DNA from 3 places in the Geobacillus sp. Y412MC52 genome. Region 1 is predicted to be linked to each of the others. Evidence: riboswitches for the same ligand, from Rfam matches in the RefSeq annotation. Region 1 holds a riboswitch; each other region holds the start of a gene.

Region 1 (5,744 bases):
TTTCACCACCGCCAATCCTGCGACGACGTCGCTATGGCCGGCTAAAAATTTCGTGGCGCTGTGAAGGACGACATCGACTCCAAGATCAAGCGGCCGCTGCAGCGCCGGCGTCATGAACGTATTATCCAAGAATGTCAAACAGCCATGCGCCTTCGCCAACTTGACGACGCCTTGAATATCGGTCACTTTTAACAATGGATTGGACGGCGTTTCCATATAAATGACTTTCGTGTTCGCCCGGATGTTTTCCGCCACTGCGTTTAAATCGGTCATATCGACAAACGTATATTCAATGCCAAAGCGGCCGAGCACCTCCGTAACCATCCGGTACGTGCCGCCATAGACGTCTTCGGTCACAAGCACGTGGTCGCCTTTTGAGAGAAGCAAAAACGCCGTTGAAATAGCCGCCATACCAGAGGCGAACGCAAACCCGCGCGTTCCGCCTTCTAACGCCGCGATCGTTTCCTCAAGCGCCTCGCGCGTCGGGTTGCTGGAGCGGCTGTAGTCGTATTTGCCGAATGAATCGAAATCGAACTGATGGAACGTGGAGGCGTGCTGGATCGGCACGCTCACCGCCCCCGTTTCGCGGTCGACTTTCCATTCGTTATGGAGCAGTTTCGTCGAAAACGCCCATTCCTGTTCCATCGCTTACACCTCTTTCATGTTTTTCAATGCCTGCGCCAAATCGGCGATCAAATCGTCAGCGTGCTCAATGCCGACCGAGAAACGGATCAGCCGGTTGCAAACACCGTTTTGGATGCGGATTTCCTCAGGAATGTCCGCATGCGTCTGCGTCGCCGGGTACGTAATAAAGCTTTCGACTCCGCCCAGGCTTTCCGCGAACGTAATGAGGCGCAAGCTTTTTAAAAACCCGTTCACCCACTTTTCATCGGCAATCCGGAACGACAGCATCCCGCCTCTCCCCGGATACAACACATCGGTGACATCTTCATGTTCGCGCAAAAAGCCGCTGATGCGCCTGGCGTTTTCTTCATGCTGGCGCATCCGCAGCGCCAGCGTTTTCATCCCGCGAATCAACAGCCACGAATCAAACGGCGACAACACCGCGCCGATGGCGTTCTGATACTCGGCCAGGCGCTGACAGAGCTCCTCGCCCTTGGCGACGACAAGGCCAGCCAACACGTCGTTATGGCCGCCTAAATATTTCGTGGCGCTGTGGATGACAATATCGGCGCCTTGTTCGATCGGGCGTTGAAGCACCGGTGTATAAAACGTGTTGTCAACGATCAACAAAAGCCCATGCCGCTTGGCGAACTCGGAGACGGCGCGGATATCGGTCTCATGCATAAGCGGGTTCGTCGGTGTTTCCAGGAAAATCGCTTTCGTTTTTTCGGTGATACACGCTTCCACCGCAGCGAGATCAGTAAAATCGACGTAATGGAATCCAAGACCGTACTTGCGCCAGCCGCGCTCAAACAGGCGGTACGTGCCGCCGTAAAGGTCGGCCGATACGAGAAACTCGTCTCCGCTCTCAAACAAGGCGAGCACCGTCTGAATGGCGGCCATGCCGGAGCTGAACGCATAGCCTTGGTCGCCGCCTTCCAGTCTCGCGATCGCTTCTTCGACGATTTTGCGCGTCGGGTTGCCGGTGCGGATGTAGTCAAACCCGGTCGACTCTCCGATGCCGGCATGGCGGTAGGCGGTGGAAAAATAAACCGGCGGGTTGACCGTCCCCGTCACTGTTTCGCTCCGGTTGCCAATTTGCGCTAACAACGTCTCCAGTTTCTCCATCTCATCTCTCTCCTTCTGCTGAAAATTCCATCATGGATCAACGGCCGACCACTTGACGCCCAACGAAGCGCCGCTGTCTGTCGGGCAGCGGCCGAGCGCCTTGGTCCTAGACCGCCTCGCGGTTGATGGGAGCGGCCTCTTGAGTAAATAAAAAAAGTCTTCTAAGAAGAAGACTTTTCCATACGCACATGGTCATGCTTCTTCTTATCTGCCGAATTGAACGCTCAATTCGCTGGATTTAGCACCTGGCCGCCGGGCGGCTGGTTGCTGAAGCTTCATTGGGCCAGTTCCCTCCGCTTCTCTTGATAAGAATGAGACGCGTATTCAATTTTTCTAATTTTAATAAAAAATGTAGCGCATTCCCCCCGTTTTTGCAAGCCATTTTTTTGTGAATGGCACGATTCGGCAAATTCGCAAAAAATTCGAGCCCTTCGTTAACATCTTTTGGCGCAAATATGTTACAATAACAGATGAACTTACGCTTTCATGGAGGATGGTCATGGCGACAGCAACAGGAACGATGCGCGACTGCAAGCTGTACAGCGGAGAGCTGCAAGAAGAAATCGAACTGCTCGTCTACTTGCCAAGCAATTTTTCGCCGCTTTACAAATATTCTTTATTAATCGCGCAAGACGGCAAAGATTATTTTATGTATGGAAAAATGAAAACCGTCATCGAAACGCTGATGGAAGAAGGAACAATCGACCGGACGATCGTCGTCGGCATCCCGTATCGGAACGTCAACGACCGCTACGAGAAATACCACCCGGAAGGCCGAAAGCACGAAGCATACCTTCGTTTTTTAGCCCATGAACTCGTCCCGTTTTTGGACCGCGAACTGCCGACATACCAAATGGGCAAAGGCCGGGCGCTGATCGGCGATTCGCTCGGCGGAACGGTGTCGCTTCTAGCCGGGTTGTTGTATCCGCATACATTTGGGAAAATCGCCATGCAGTCCCCCTATATCGATGACTCGGTATTGGCGCGCATCCGCTCATTCCGCGATCCATCGCTCCTTTCGCTTTACCATTCTGTTGGCACAGAGGAAACAGCGGTGAAAACGACGGATGGCCATGTGCGCGATTTTATCACCCCGAATCGAATGGCGCGGGACTTGTTTATGGAAAAACGGTTTGCTTATACGTACCATGAGTTCGAAGGCGGTCATGCGTGGACGTATTGGCAGCCGGATGTACCCCGGGCCGTAGCCGCTGTTTTATCGTTATAGGACAAAACGGAGCAACTTCAAAGATGTCGAAGCCGCCGCATCCATTCCGTGCGTTTCCTGCGCGTGGAAAAAGAACTGGTTCAAGGAGGGAAAACAAAATGAAGTACGGCATTGTGATCTTTCCGCCAAAACGGATTCAAGACTTCGCCAACTCGTACCGGAAACGGTACGACAGCCATTACGCCCTCATCCCGCCGCATATTACGCTGAAATACCCATTTGAAGCGGATGAGGAGCAAATAAAAAAAAATGGCGAAAGAGTTGCGCCGCATTGCGGCGGAAACACCTCCCATTCCGATCAAAGTGACGAAATTCAGCTCGTTTTACCCGACAAGCAACATCATTTATTTGAAGGTGGAACCAAACGACGTGCTCGAGCGCCTTCATGAACAACTGCACAGCGGCTTGTTCGCCGGAAAGCCGGAGTTTGTGTTCGTGCCTCACATTACGATCGGCCGTGATTTGCCGGGCGCAGAATATGCGGACGTCTACAGCCAGCTGAAGCTGCAAGATGTGCACTTCGAGGAGACCGTCGACCGCTTCCATCTTCTCTATCAGCTGGAAAACGGCTCGTGGACCGTCTATGAAACGTTTATCGTCGGAGGAAAGGAAACGGTCTGAGATGAACATTGCGATTGGCACAACGCAAGATCGCGCTTTGTACGAAGACGCCTTGCGCGTCCGCCGGCTCGTATTCATTGAGGAGCAAAACGTGCCGGAAGACGAGGAAATCGACGCATTCGAGGACGACTCGTTCCACCTCGTCCTGTATGATGGCCAAACACCGGTCGGTGCTGGGCGACTCCGTTTCATTGACGAAGGCGTCGGCAAAATCGAGCGCATTTGCGTCCTGCCGTCCTACCGCGGCCGCGGCGCCGGACGGATGGTGATGGAAGCGATCGAACAGCTGGCGAAAACAAAAGGGGCGAAAACGGCGAAACTGAACGCCCAGACGCACGCGGAACCGTTTTACAAAAAGCTCGGCTACACGACCGTCTCCGGCGTCTTTATGGACGCCGGCATCCCACATGTGACAATGGTGAAATCGCTCGAATAACCAGCTGAGCGTTCCTCGCCTACATTGCATCAAGTGCTGGGGATTTCTAGAAGGCCGTTGAAAAACAACAGATTCGCTCGATTTGTGAGAAATCGCAAGGAATGAAGTGATGACCTTGCAAGGTTTTTCAATTTGAGAAACACTGTTGGAGAGCAGTATTTCCCCTTAAATCACCGGCCTCCTAGACACCTTTTTTTTGCATGAGCAAAGAGGATAAAAAAAGGGAGCTGTGCGCACGCAAGCTCCCTTTTGCTTACTTTTTGCTGTTCAGCATATTGGCGATCGTATTGAAATCAATTTGTTTGCCGTTATGGACGATCGCCTTGACGATTTGATCCTCAAGTTCTTTTGGCACTTTCCGGTTGGCAATTTGCGCCACCCGCTTCACCACTTGGCGCACCGTTTTTTCATCGCTGAAATTGGCGTTTTGCAGCGAGTTGGCGAGCTCAAAAACGTCTTTCATATTGACACCTGTTTTCTTTTCGATGTTTTTAAAAAATTGCTGATCCATCGTTCCGCCTCCTTCTCCCTGCTATATCGTATGATGCTCCCGCCTCGGCGTGCATCAAATCTAGGGAAAGAAAAATACGAGCCGCTCCGTGGCGCCGAAACGGCCCGTATCCCATTCGCTTTTTCCGTTAGGCGACAAATGCCGCGCCGACAATAATCAACAAAATGAACAACACGACAATCAGCACAAAGCCACCGCCATAGCCACCGCCATAGCCGTAGCCGTAAGGATAACCATAACCGCAGAAGCCCATCATAATGTGCACCTCCTTCTCCGTTTACTGTATCGTATTCACCGGCTTAGCGGGGCGTATGGGCGCAAAGGCCATTTTGTCATCCAAATCGGCGGAACAGCTCGGCAAATTCCCGCTCCTTCTTCGCAAACCATTGCTCGATGTAGTCTAAGTTGCCTTGCACACTTTTTAAAAATCCATTGTTCAATTTTTCGATTTCTTGCAGCTGTTTGTTAAAGTCCTTTCCCCATTGTTCAAACAGGCGGATGAACGTTTCATGCCCTTCTTTGCGCGACGCAACCCAACCTTCGAGCGCCTTTTCCAGTTCTTTGCTCACACTTTCCCCCCCTTTCTTACTGTTGTATGCAAAAACGACTGCCCGAGGTGAAGACATCCCCGTTCTTTTTTTGCCTCGCTATATGATAAAGTAAAGATGAACGGCAACATGAAAGGGAGGGAACGAACGTGAAAAACATTGAAACGACTGAACAATTCCAAACTGCCATTTCCGGCGGCAAACCGGCCATCGTCAAATTTTATGCGACTTGGTGTCCAGACTGCGTGCGCCTCAATATGTTCATCGATGACATCGTTCGCGACTATGGACAATATGATTGGTTTGAAATCGACCGTGACCAGTTTCCGGAACTTGGCGAGAAATACCAGGTACTTGGCATCCCGAGCCTGCTTGTCTTCCGCAACGGAAAAAAAATTGCTCATCTGCACAGCGCTGACGCCAAAACGCCGGAAGAGGTGCGCGCCTTTTTGCAGTCTCTGCCGGAGTAAGGCGGGGCGGCGCCCTTGCGTCGCCAGAGAAGAAGGGCAACAAAAAGAGGCTGTCCGAGAAGGAAGTTTTCCTTCCCGGACAGCTATGCGAATGAACAGACAGTTCCTTATGGATCGCCGATTGTGGAAACGGAAGCCGTCAATATTCGATTTCGTCGTAGTCTTTCGGCTGGCGCGT
Region 2 (5,744 bases), 1.5 Mb from region 1:
TGACTCCCTGCACGGAAAAAACATGAGGCAGAGCGTCCATCCGGGCATTTTTTTGCAGAATCGTCTGAAGGCAAATCACTTTCCATTGTTCGATGATCCCATACAGGGTGGAATACATAAGCGCCAGCGCACCGTGCGTCGTTGTGCCAAATAACAGTGTGACAATAGCGATACAAAACGGGCCAAACAATACAAAAGAATGCTTGAGACGACATAGAACAATAAGGTGATATTGATTAAAAGGAACGGCGACCCTACACTGACAATCAAACTCCCGATCGGCCATGCGCTAAGTTTGATGAATTGGTCTAACGTGTTTAAAAAACTGTTGGCTTTCAAGATTTCCTCCTTGGAAACGATAAAAGGAACGAGGGAGTTTTTAATCGGATTATTGATCCCATCTAAAAAAGCGATCAATGATACAAAAACATAAACGATCGCAGTGTAATGTTCCGCACCCCAGTGCAAAAACAGCAAGAGAAAAAGCAGCAGAAATGTTTTACACATTTGTCCGTAGGACAATAACGTTTTTAGTTTATATTTTTCGAAAAATATCGGTGCGACGATTCCGCTAATAAATAACGACAATGTAACGAAAAAAGGGACTAATGCGGCAGCCATGGCTTTCGATGTCAAATGATATAGGTAAGAGACAACGGAAACAATGTAGAACACATCTCCGAAATTTGCGAAAGATTGTCCGATCCAAAGGAAATGAAATGTTTTATTTTTCATGACCTCAATCCTCTCTTTGATCATCGAAACGACTGGTGATGGAATAGTCAAAATGAACCAAAAATCAGATCTTCAGTCTTTGATGAAACTGGCTTTTGGCCACGCCCCAAAACGATGGAGCGAAGGAAAACGGGTTGATTTTCAACAATCTGCTAAAGGTAAATGGATATACTGAAGCAATGGAAGCCTCCCCCTATTCTGTGTGGAGTCTATTTTTATTCCTACAACTTCCCTTGTTTGTCAAGGATTTGTTCGGCATCAGAATGAAAAAATCCTCCCGATTTTCGTGGGAAGGGGGCGAAATGTGAGGCCCAAAGCAAAGGAAAGAAATAAAAAAACAGCCGGACAGGGAATACCGTGTCCGGCCGGGTTCTTGTTACACGAGCGGTCCGCCGAGTTTTTCAATGGACGGATCGATGTGGGCGAATTTTTGGAAGTTGGCGCGGAATTTTTGCGCCAGCTCTTTTGCTTTTTGTTCGTATGCTTGTTTGTCGGCCCATGTGTTTTGCGGCTGCAGGACTTCATCCGGCACGCCGGGGACGTGGGTTGGGATGGCGAGGCCGAAAATCGGGTCTTGCACCGTTTCGGCGTTGTCCAGCTCCCCTTCGACGGCGGCTTGCACCATCGCCCGGGTGTAGGCGAGCTTCATGCGGCTGCCGACGCCGTACGGTCCCCCTGTCCAGCCGGTGTTGACCAAAAAGACGCGAACGTTGTGTTCGGCGATTTTTTGCCCGAGCATTTCCGCGTACTCAATGGCCGGGCGCGGCAAAAACGGTGCGCCAAAGCACGTTGAGAACGTTGCTTCCGGTTCGGTGACGCCGCGTTCGGTGCCGGCGAGTTTGCTTGTGTAGCCGCTTAAGAAATGGTACATCGCTTGTTCGCGCGTCAGCTTGCTGATCGGCGGCAGGACGCCGAACGCATCAGCCGTCAAAAACACGATCGTGGACGGATGGCCGGCGACGCTCGGATCGATGATGTTTTGGATCGCCTGAAGCGGGTAGGCGGCGCGCGTGTTTTCCGTCAGCGTGCCGTCGTCGTAATTCGGCACCCGCGTCGCGTCATCGAGAACGACGTTTTCGAGCACCGCGCCGAAGCCGATGGCGTCAAAAATTTGCGGCTCTTTCTCGCGCGATAGGTTGATGCATTTCGCATAGCAGCCGCCTTCGATGTTGAAAATGCCGCGGCTTGACCAGCCGTGTTCATCATCCCCGATCAAGCGGCGGTTCGGGTCGGTCGAGAGCGTCGTTTTTCCCGTTCCCGACAAGCCGAAAAAGAGGGCGACGTCGCCTTCCTGGCCGACGTTGGCCGAGCAGTGCATCGGCAGGATGCCTTGTTCCGGCAGCAAATAGTTCATCACCGAGAAAATCGATTTTTTCATTTCGCCGGCATACTCGGTGCCGCCGATCAACACGGTGCGCCGTTCAAACGAGATGATGATGAACGCTTCCGAGCGCGTGCCGTCAACTTTCGGGTCGGCTTTAAAGTTCGGCGCGCAAATGACGGTGAATTGCGGCTCATGCGCGGCGAGCTCCTCGGCGCTCGGCCGGATGAACAGCTGATGGACGAACAAGTTGTGCCAGGCGAATTCGTTGACGACTTGAATCGGCAGCCGGTATTTCGGATCGGCGCCGGCAAAGCCTTTAAACACGAACAGTTCATCTTTCTTCATTAAATAGTCGAGCACTTTGTCGTACAGTTTATCAAACGTCTCCGGAGACATCGGCTGGTTGACCGCTCCCCAGTCGATCGTTTGCTTCGTTGACGGTTCTTCGACGATGTATTTGTCTTTCGGCGACCGCCCTGTGTACTTGCCGGTTGTCACCGCGACGGCTCCGGTGTGCGTCAGCCGTCCTTCGTTCCGCTGCAGGACTTTCTCAACGAGCTCGGCGACGGACAGTTGATGATGCACGTACGGTTTTTGCAGCAATAAATCAAGCTTGTTCGTCATGTTTGCGATCCCCATATTCAAAACCTGCCTTCTTTTTGAAATCACTCTTGAAAATAGTATAACACATTTTTATTAATAGTCCATACTAATTGTGTGGGTTTTTCAAACTTTATTTTGCCCAATGTGTCGATTTTCTTGAGGAAAGAATTTTCGCGGCTGGAAATGATAAAAAATGAATTTTGATAGTTGACTTTGCCGATTCCATTGCGATAAGATAAGTCATTGAACGGATACTCTTATCCCGAGCCGGTGGAGGGACAGGCCCGATGAAGCCCAGCAACCGTCACAACTGTACATGTGTGAAATGGTGCTAACCTGTGGCAAGGCGCAGTCCTTGAACGATAAGAGTGAAAGGAAGCAATACGATTGCCATGACCTTTCCTCAGCCGTTACAGGAAAGGTTTTTTATATTGCGAAGGGAAAAAGGGAAATGAGTTCCGTGTCGCCACATTATGCCAAGAGGAGGAAACAAACCGAATGTCAGCCAAACGCCGCTTGTTTACTTCAGAGTCTGTGACGGAAGGACATCCGGATAAAATTTGCGACCAAATTTCTGACGCCATTTTGGATGCCATTTTGGAAAAAGATCCGAACGCCCGCGTCGCCTGCGAAACGAGCGTCACGACCGGGCTGGTGCTCGTGAGCGGGGAAATCACGACATCAACATACGTGGACATTCCGCGCATCGTCCGCGATACGGTCCGGGAGATCGGCTACACGCGCGCCAAATACGGATTTGACGCTGATACGTGCGCGGTGCTGACGTCGATTGACGAACAATCGCCGGACATTGCGATGGGGGTGGACCGGGCGCTCGAGGCGCGCGAAGGTCAGATGACTGACGAGGAAATTGAAGCGATCGGCGCCGGCGACCAAGGATTGATGTTTGGGTTCGCCTGCAATGAGACGGAAGAATTGATGCCGCTGCCGATTTCGCTTGCGCACCGCTTGGCGCGCCGATTGGCGGAAGTGCGCAAAACGGACGTCTTGCCGTACTTGCGGCCGGACGGGAAAACACAAGTGACGATCGAATACGATGAAAACGGCAAACCGGTGCGCGTCGATACGATCGTCGTTTCCGCGCAGCACCATCCGGAAATTACGCAAGAGCAAATCCAGCGCGACATTAAAGAACAGGTCATCGAGCCGGTCGTGCCCGCGGAGCTGCTTGATGAGAACACGAAATATTTCATCAACCCGACAGGACGGTTTGTCATCGGCGGTCCGCAAGGGGATGCTGGGTTGACGGGGCGCAAAATCATCGTCGATACGTACGGCGGCTACGCCCGCCACGGCGGTGGCGCGTTCTCGGGCAAAGATCCGACGAAAGTCGACCGCTCGGCGGCGTATGCGGCCCGCTATGTCGCGAAAAACATCGTCGCGGCAGGACTGGCCGACAAATGCGAAGTGCAGCTTGCCTACGCGATCGGCGTCGCCCGCCCAGTTTCGATTTCGATCGATACGTTCGGCACCGGCAAAGTGTCGGAAGACATTTTGATTGAGGTCGTGCGCAACAACTTCGATCTCCGCCCGGCGGGCATCATCAAAATGCTCGACCTTCGCCGCCCGATTTACAAACAGACGGCTGCTTACGGCCATTTTGGGCGTACGGACATCGACCTGCCGTGGGAGCGCACCGACAAAGCCGCCTTGTTGAAAGAACAAGCGCTGGCGTTGGCGGACAAGTGATGAAAGAAAAAGAGCTGCCTGATCACGGCAGCTCTTTTTTGTTGGCGCACGATGTCCGCTGTTGCTGCAGCGCTTTGTAATACTGCCCTTTCTCGACATATTCGCGGCGTATGCGCTCCATTTCGCGGATGTCGTCTTCCGTCAGTTCGCGGACGACTTTCGCCGGCCGGCCGAGGGCGAGCGTGTTGGGCGGAATTTTTTTGCCCGGCGGCACTAAACTGCCGGCGCCGATAAACGCGCCTTCCCCGATTTCCGCGCGGTCCAAAATGATCGAGCCCATGCCGATGAGCGCGTTTTTGCGAACGATGGCGCTGTGCAAAATGACTTGATGGCCGACTGTTACACCGTCTTCAATGATAAGCGGATTGTTTGGACTTTGATGCAAAATTGAGTTATCTTGAATATTGACCCGGTTGCCAATCACCGTTGGCGCCACATCGCCGCGAATGACGGTATTGAACCAAATGCTCGTCTCTTCGCCGATCACGACATCGCCGGTGATCGTCACATAGTCGGCGATAAAGGCGGAGGCGGCAATTTGCGGCGTTTTGCCTTTGTATGGGTAAATCATGGGCGTTCGTTCCTTTCTGTTGCAAAATCGATCGTTCACCATGTATTGTACAACGCTGCGTCCAAATCGCCAACGAAAGCGAGCGCGCCTGATCGGGATTGGTGAAAAACGTTTCGTTTCGCCCGATGAGTGGTTGGGATCGGGAAAGAAGATCCGATTTCACAAAGCTTCTCAACGTGAGAAGAACCGTTGTTGAGCGGCTTTTTCATTCCATCGCCAACCCTTTTATGGTTTGCCCCGGCCGCATTGATGGCAATACTGGAAGACGAGATCGCAGGCTGTTCAGACGCGAAACGATTTTGGTTGCCGATAAGATGGAAATGCTAGGAGACGAGACCATGGTGTTTGCACCTGAGGTGAGCCGATTGAACATTCCGAAAAACCCCATCGCCTTGATGAAAATGGTGTATCGTGACGTGCTTCCGCTTGTCCACCGCGAGCTTGCCTATTGGCGGCGCCAGGCCGAGCGCATTCCCGACCCGGAATTGCGGCGCCAGGCCTTGGCGAGCATCGCTTCGAAAACGTTCCATTGCGAAGGCGGCTCCATTTTGGCGCTCTTGGCCGGAGAAAACATGGAGGATTGCATCCGCTTTATCGTTGCTTACCAGACGATCAGCGATTATTTGGATAATTTGTGCGACCGCAGCACCTCGCTCGATCCGCTCGACTTTCGCGCCTTGCACGATTCGATGCCGGACGCTTTGACGATCGGCGCGGAGCCGTCGAACTATTACCGCCATCGCCGCGAACAGGAAGACGGCGGCTATTTGCCGGCGCTCGTCCGCACGTGCCAAAAGGTGC
Region 3 (5,744 bases), 120 kb from region 1:
AGCAGCAATCCTAATGCCATCATGCATGGGTAGACACCTAATCGCTCAAGCAACGTCGATTTCGCTTCGATTAACGGTACAAGAGGAGGCGGAGAAAGGAGCCGAAAAACGATGAGACGCTCCGTCTCGCTTTCAAACTGAAAAATGTCGCGAAAGACGTCGGTAATGGCTCGCAACGTCCCTGTCATGACCATATACATTTCAAACATAAACAAAAACAAAATGATCGACCCGTTATGAACGATCGGCAACAGAGCCAAATTCGCTCCCGCAACCAAAAACCATTCCCCCGGCAAAAATAGCGACCAAGGCGGTTTCGTCAACTCACGGGCTTGGCGTGTTAACAGACAAAGATCTTTATATAAAATTGCATTATTCGTGCTGCGAATTTTTAACGACTCAATGACACGTTGATGCCATGAATATAGCATGTACGCTGCCTTGTCAGAATGAGACGCACGAGTGAAAGGAAAGCAAATCAAAGCCAACAGAGCGAATCCAGCACCGATGAATGATAAAGTTGTACTTGAAAATGACCACCCTTCCCCCCAACTTGTCATGCGTTCATAAAACAGCTGTTGCCAATGAGCAACATAACCATCCATATACGCAAGATAAGAAAGCGACAGCCCATACATTCGAACCGCTTGGCGGGACAATTGCAGCAACGGCACAATCGCCGCAAGCACGACATAACCAATCGCGAATGATGCCATTCGAAAGAAAAAGGCAGAAAATGCGCCCATCGCTCTAAAAGTTGAGCCACGCACTATATGCGATGTCACATAAAGAAGCAACAACATCGTTTGTCCAAACCATACTAATGATGCGCCTGTGATCCCGAACATCACCATCAATCCAATTGAAGGAGGCAACCAAATCGGCAATAGCCGCAAAAGGGACACAGCATAGTGGATTTTGAGCAATCGCTGCCATACCTCGTCATCCCGCACCCCAGACAGACGCACATAATGATAATGATATTGACGTTGCAATGCCTCTTTGGATTCAAGCAAAACTCCTATTAAAGGACTGACAGACATAAAAAAGAGAAACGCCATGATCGCAGAAGGACGAAACATGATAAATGATCGAGTGCAAATGATCACAACCAATATCCCCGAAACAAGCCATTTCGCCGCTTCCACCAAGAACATGGTCATCTTCGGAGAAAAAGGCGATTTTTTCTGCAACGGCGCCAAACTACTTCGTTGTCGTTGTTGATATAACAGCCATACGAGTTTCACTTCTCTTCCCCCACATTGATTTACTCATTAGGAACGGCAGGGAGTTTTTCCTCTGCCGTTTTGCCTTTTACCATGCAATCGCCGCTGCTTTTCCTCGTTCAGCCACTATTTTTTTTCACCGTCGCGACAAAAGCTGACCACCCAATTTCCAAAATGGCGTCGACTCCACCTGACAAAATAGCGGTGATCCCAAGAATAATAGAAATAAGCGTGGAGCCGGTCAGCACAATCGAAACAACCGTCGTAGCGACTGCCTGCGACACGCCGAGCGTCCCGGCAACAAGCGCTAGCAAACTCATAACCTATCACCTCCTTTCAAGAACATTCCTCATTTTATCTTCCGCAATAAACGGGAATACACCATCCCGTAGATCAAAACTGACGCAATCAACACCATTTTTTTCCATATTGGCGTCCCGGCCGCTTTTAAGCCAAAAGCAAGCACAATAAACACGACAAACGGCAGACTAATCAGAATAAAATACGGCCATGACCATTTTTTCACCCACTTCACTCCTGTCTGCGATGCGGTTTCTATTAAATTCCTTGTTAATATCATCCATTTTAATTATATACCTTGACTCTCACAAAAAAAAAAAGAGAAACCGTTCGACGATTTTATCTTTTTTTTAGCACATTTCGACATATTTCGTGCTATTGGAATGAAACAGAGATGCTTTTAAGAGATTTGTACAAGGCAAGGGAGGAGATTCAATGATTCTTTTTTATTAGGGCATCCCATGTTCCCTACATCATCATATGATATAATAATCCCAACCAACATGAAACGAATTAAGGAGGAATCCAGTTGAAAAGCATCAAACCCGGCCGCGGCCCGTCGATGCAAGGACTCTTCGGCAGCATCGCCGCTGTGTTGTTCGGCATCTTTTGGATGGTGATGGCATTCTCCATCACCGCGAACTCGCCGTTTCCCGCCGCCCGCTTTTTTCCGTTTTTCGGCCTTGTCGTCATCGCCATCGGCGTATTTCAAGGGATTTACCATTACAAAAATGCGATGGGAAAACAACGCATGTCCTTATTGGACATTGTCGACAGCGAGGAAGAGCCCGACCCGCTGAACGTCCGATTTGGAAGCCATAAACAGCCAAACAAGCATTGCCCTCATTGCGGCGGGCATGTGCAGCGCGATTTCCAATTTTGCCCCCAATGTGGAAAAGAGCTTCTCCGTTGATCCGAGAAATTCTTTTTTGAAATTTCCTTGCTTCACCGTATTGAATAATTTCGAAAAATACATTAAATTATATAGTAATCATCAAAACGCTGCCGCACAATTGCATACGGACATTCTTATCAAGAGAGGGGGAGGGACTGGCCCGGTGAACCCTCAGCAACCTGGCCCGCGGCCAAGGTGCTAAATCCAGACAGGCGGAAGCCTGGAAGATAAGAAGAAGCGAATGAAAAGTCTTCTTCTTATAGAAGGCTTTTTTCTTTTACTACGGAGAAACGGGGGAATCGAACGTGGGATTGCTGGATGAGTTGAAAGAGCGCATTCTCATCGCCGACGGGGCGATGGGAACGCTTTTATATTCGCACGGCATTGACCGTTGTTTTGAAGAATTGAATCTATCCAATCCAGATGAAATCGTCCATATTCATGAAGCGTATATCGCCGCGGGCGCCGACGTCATTCAGACGAATACATACGGCGCCAACTATGTGAAACTCGCCCGCTACGGCCTTGAAGATGAGGTGCCGGCCATCAACCGCGCGGCGGTGCGGCTCGCCAGGCAAGCGGCGAACGGACGGGCATACGTGCTCGGGACGATCGGGGGGCTGCGCACGTTAAACAAAAGCGTCGTCACGCTCGAAGAAGTGAAGCGGACGTTTCGCGAGCAGCTGTTTGTCCTGCTCGCTGAAGGGGTCGACGGCGTGCTGCTCGAGACGTATTACGATTTGGAAGAGTTGGAGACGGTGCTTGCCATCGCCCGCAAAGAGACCGACTTGCCGATTATCGCTCACGTCTCGCTCCATGAAGTCGGCGTCTTGCAAGATGGCACGCCGCTCGCGGACGCCCTTGCCCGCCTAGAGGCGCTCGGGGCCGATGTCGTCGGACTGAACTGTCGTCTCGGTCCATATCATATGCTTCGGTCGCTCGAGGAAGTGCCGCTGCCAAATCGAGCGTTTTTGTCGGCGTATCCGAACGCCAGCCTTCCGGATTACCGCGATGGGCGGCTTGTCTATGAGACGAACGCTGAATATTTCGAGGAAACGGCCAAAGCGTTCCGCGACCAAGGGGTGCGCTTGATCGGCGGGTGCTGCGGCACGACGCCGAAACATATCGAAGCGATGGCAAAAGCGCTCTCCGACCGAACGCCGGTGACGGAAAAAACGGTGAAACGGCGCGCGGTGTCTGTATCAGTGCAAGCGGAGCGGCCCGCCCCATCTCCCCTTCCCGAGCTTGCCCGCACGCACCGCTCGGTCATTGTGGAGCTGGATCCGCCGAAAAAATTGGGGATTGACAAGTTTCTTGCCGGGGCGAAAGCGCTCCATGACGCCGGCATCGATGCGCTGACGTTGGCCGACAACTCGCTCGCCACGCCGCGCATCAGCAACGCCGCTGTCGCCACGATCATCAAGGAGCAACTCGGCATCCGCCCGCTCGTGCATATTACATGCCGCGATCGCAATTTGATCGGCTTGCAGTCGCATTTGATGGGCTTGCATACGCTCGGCATCACCGATGTGCTCGCCATTACCGGCGACCCGTCGAAAATCGGCGATTTTCCAGGGGCAACGTCCGTGTACGACTTATCATCGTTCGATTTGATCCGCTTGATCCGCCAGTTTAACGAAGGGCTGTCGTACTCGGGCAAACCGCTTGGGCAAAAAGCGAACTTCTCGATCGGCGCTGCGTTCAACCCGAACGTCCGCCATTTGGACAAAGCGGTCGAGCGGATGGAGAAAAAAATCCAATGCGGCGCCCATTATTTCTTGACCCAGCCGATTTACTCGGAAGAGAAAATCGTTGAAGTGCACGAAGCGACCAAGCATCTTGACACGCCGATTTACATCGGCATTATGCCGCTTGTGAGCGCGCGCAACGCCGACTTTTTGCATCATGAAGTGCCGGGCATTACGCTCTCTGACGAGATTCGCGCCCGCATGGCCGCCTGCAGCGGCGACCCGGTGCAAGCAGCCAAGGAAGGCATCGCTATCGCCAAATCGCTCATTGACGCTGCGTTTGATTTGTTTAACGGCATTTATTTGATCACGCCGTTCTTGCGCTACGACATGACGGTCGAGCTTGTCCGCTACATTCACGAAAAAGAAGCGGCCGCCAAAGAAAGGAAGGTTGTTCATGGCTAACGTCACCTTAGAACAGCAACTGCAAAGAAAAATTCTTGTCATCGATGGCGCCATGGGCACGATGATCCAAAGCGCCAACCTATCGGCCGCCGACTTTGGCGGCGAGGCGTATGAAGGGTGCAACGAATATTTGACCCTCACCGCCCCGCATGTCATCCGCCGCATTCATGAAGCGTACCTAGAAGCCGGTGCTGATATCATTGAAACGAACACGTTCGGAGCGACACGCATCGTGCTTGACGAATATGGCCTCGGTCATTTGGCGCTTGAGCTGAACATCGAAGCGGCCAAACTCGCCAAACAAACGGCTGAGTCGTTCTCCACCCCGGACTGGCCGCGCTTTGTCGCCGGTTCGATGGGGCCGACGACGAAAACGTTGTCGGTGACAGGCGGCGCAACGTTTGAAGAACTCGTCGCCGCCTACGAAGAACAAGCGCGCGGATTGCTCTTAGGAGGCGTCGACCTTCTCCTACTCGAGACGTGCCAAGATACGCTGAATGTCAAAGCCGGTTTTCTCGGCATTTCGAGGGCGTTTGAAGCGGTCGGCCGCCGCGTGCCGCTCATGATTTCCGGCACGATCGAACCGATGGGCACGACGCTCGCCGGGCAGGCGATCGATGCGTTTTTCATCTCGGTGCGCCATATGAAGCCGATCGCCGTCGGCTTAAACTGCGCAACCGGTCCGGAGTTTATGACCGACCATTTGCGCACGCTCGCCTCGCTCGCTGACACGGCGGTCAGCTGCTACCCGAACGCCGGTCTGCCGGATGAGGAAGGCCACTATCATGAAACGCCGAATATGCTGGCAGAGAAAATCCGCCGCTTTGCCGAAAAGGGATGGATCAACATCGTCGGCGGGTGTTGCGGCACGACGCCGGATCATATCCGCGCCATTGCTGAAGCGGTGCGTGATCTCCCGCCGCGGGCGATTCCGTCTTCGTTTGATGTCCACGCCGTTTCCGGCATCGAGGCGCTCATCTATGATGAAACGATGCGCCCGCTCTTTGTCGGCGAGCGGACAAACGTGATCGGCTCGCGCAAATTCAAGCGCCTCATCGCCGAAGGGAAATACGAAGAAGCGGCGGAAATCGCCCGCGCCCAAGTGAAAAACGGCGCCCATGTCATCGACATTTGCCTCGCCGACCCAGACCGCGACGAACTCCATGACAT

What was found. A riboswitch is a leader RNA that binds a small molecule or an ion and turns the genes downstream of it on or off. The one in region 1 is predicted to bind S-adenosylmethionine.
Region 2: it holds a riboswitch for S-adenosylmethionine, as region 1 does, so the genes downstream of both, metK (methionine adenosyltransferase) here and GYMC52_RS04225 (methionine biosynthesis PLP-dependent protein) in region 1, are expected to answer to the same signal.
Region 3: it holds a riboswitch for S-adenosylmethionine, as region 1 does, so the genes downstream of both, GYMC52_RS03550 (bifunctional homocysteine S-methyltransferase/methylenetetrahydrofolate reductase) here and GYMC52_RS04225 (methionine biosynthesis PLP-dependent protein) in region 1, are expected to answer to the same signal.

The regions. Positions count from the first base shown of each region.
Region 1 is NC_014915.1:821,091-826,834, reverse strand. It holds gene metC (cystathionine beta-lyase) at 1-645, opposite strand, end outside; gene GYMC52_RS04225 (methionine biosynthesis PLP-dependent protein) at 649-1,752, opposite strand; SAM riboswitch class I at 1,954-2,064, opposite strand; gene GYMC52_RS04220 (alpha/beta hydrolase) at 2,252-2,980, shown strand; partial or broken gene GYMC52_RS04215 (YjcG family protein) at 3,079-3,601, shown strand; gene GYMC52_RS04210 (GNAT family N-acetyltransferase) at 3,603-4,037, shown strand; gene GYMC52_RS04205 (stage VI sporulation protein F) at 4,291-4,548, opposite strand; gene GYMC52_RS18420 (YjcZ family sporulation protein) at 4,676-4,804, opposite strand; gene GYMC52_RS04200 (hypothetical protein) at 4,881-5,117, opposite strand; partial or broken gene GYMC52_RS04195 (thioredoxin family protein) at 5,234-5,566, shown strand; gene GYMC52_RS19705 (hypothetical protein) at 5,706-5,744, opposite strand, start outside.
Region 2 is NC_014915.1:2,953,864-2,959,607, reverse strand. It holds gene GYMC52_RS14510 (MFS transporter) at 76-735, opposite strand; gene pckA (phosphoenolpyruvate carboxykinase (ATP)) at 1,112-2,698, opposite strand; SAM riboswitch class I at 2,917-3,031, shown strand; gene metK (methionine adenosyltransferase) at 3,161-4,372, shown strand; gene GYMC52_RS14495 (gamma carbonic anhydrase family protein) at 4,395-4,943, opposite strand; gene GYMC52_RS14490 (tetraprenyl-beta-curcumene synthase family protein) at 5,282-5,744, shown strand, end outside.
Region 3 is NC_014915.1:697,806-703,549, reverse strand. It holds gene GYMC52_RS03565 (hypothetical protein) at 1-1,016, opposite strand, end outside; gene GYMC52_RS03560 (uberolysin/carnocyclin family circular bacteriocin) at 1,346-1,546, opposite strand; gene GYMC52_RS19690 (hypothetical protein) at 1,576-1,752, opposite strand; gene GYMC52_RS03555 (zinc ribbon domain-containing protein) at 2,056-2,439, shown strand; SAM riboswitch class I at 2,553-2,655, shown strand; gene GYMC52_RS03550 (bifunctional homocysteine S-methyltransferase/methylenetetrahydrofolate reductase) at 2,727-4,574, shown strand; gene metH (methionine synthase) at 4,567-5,744, shown strand, end outside.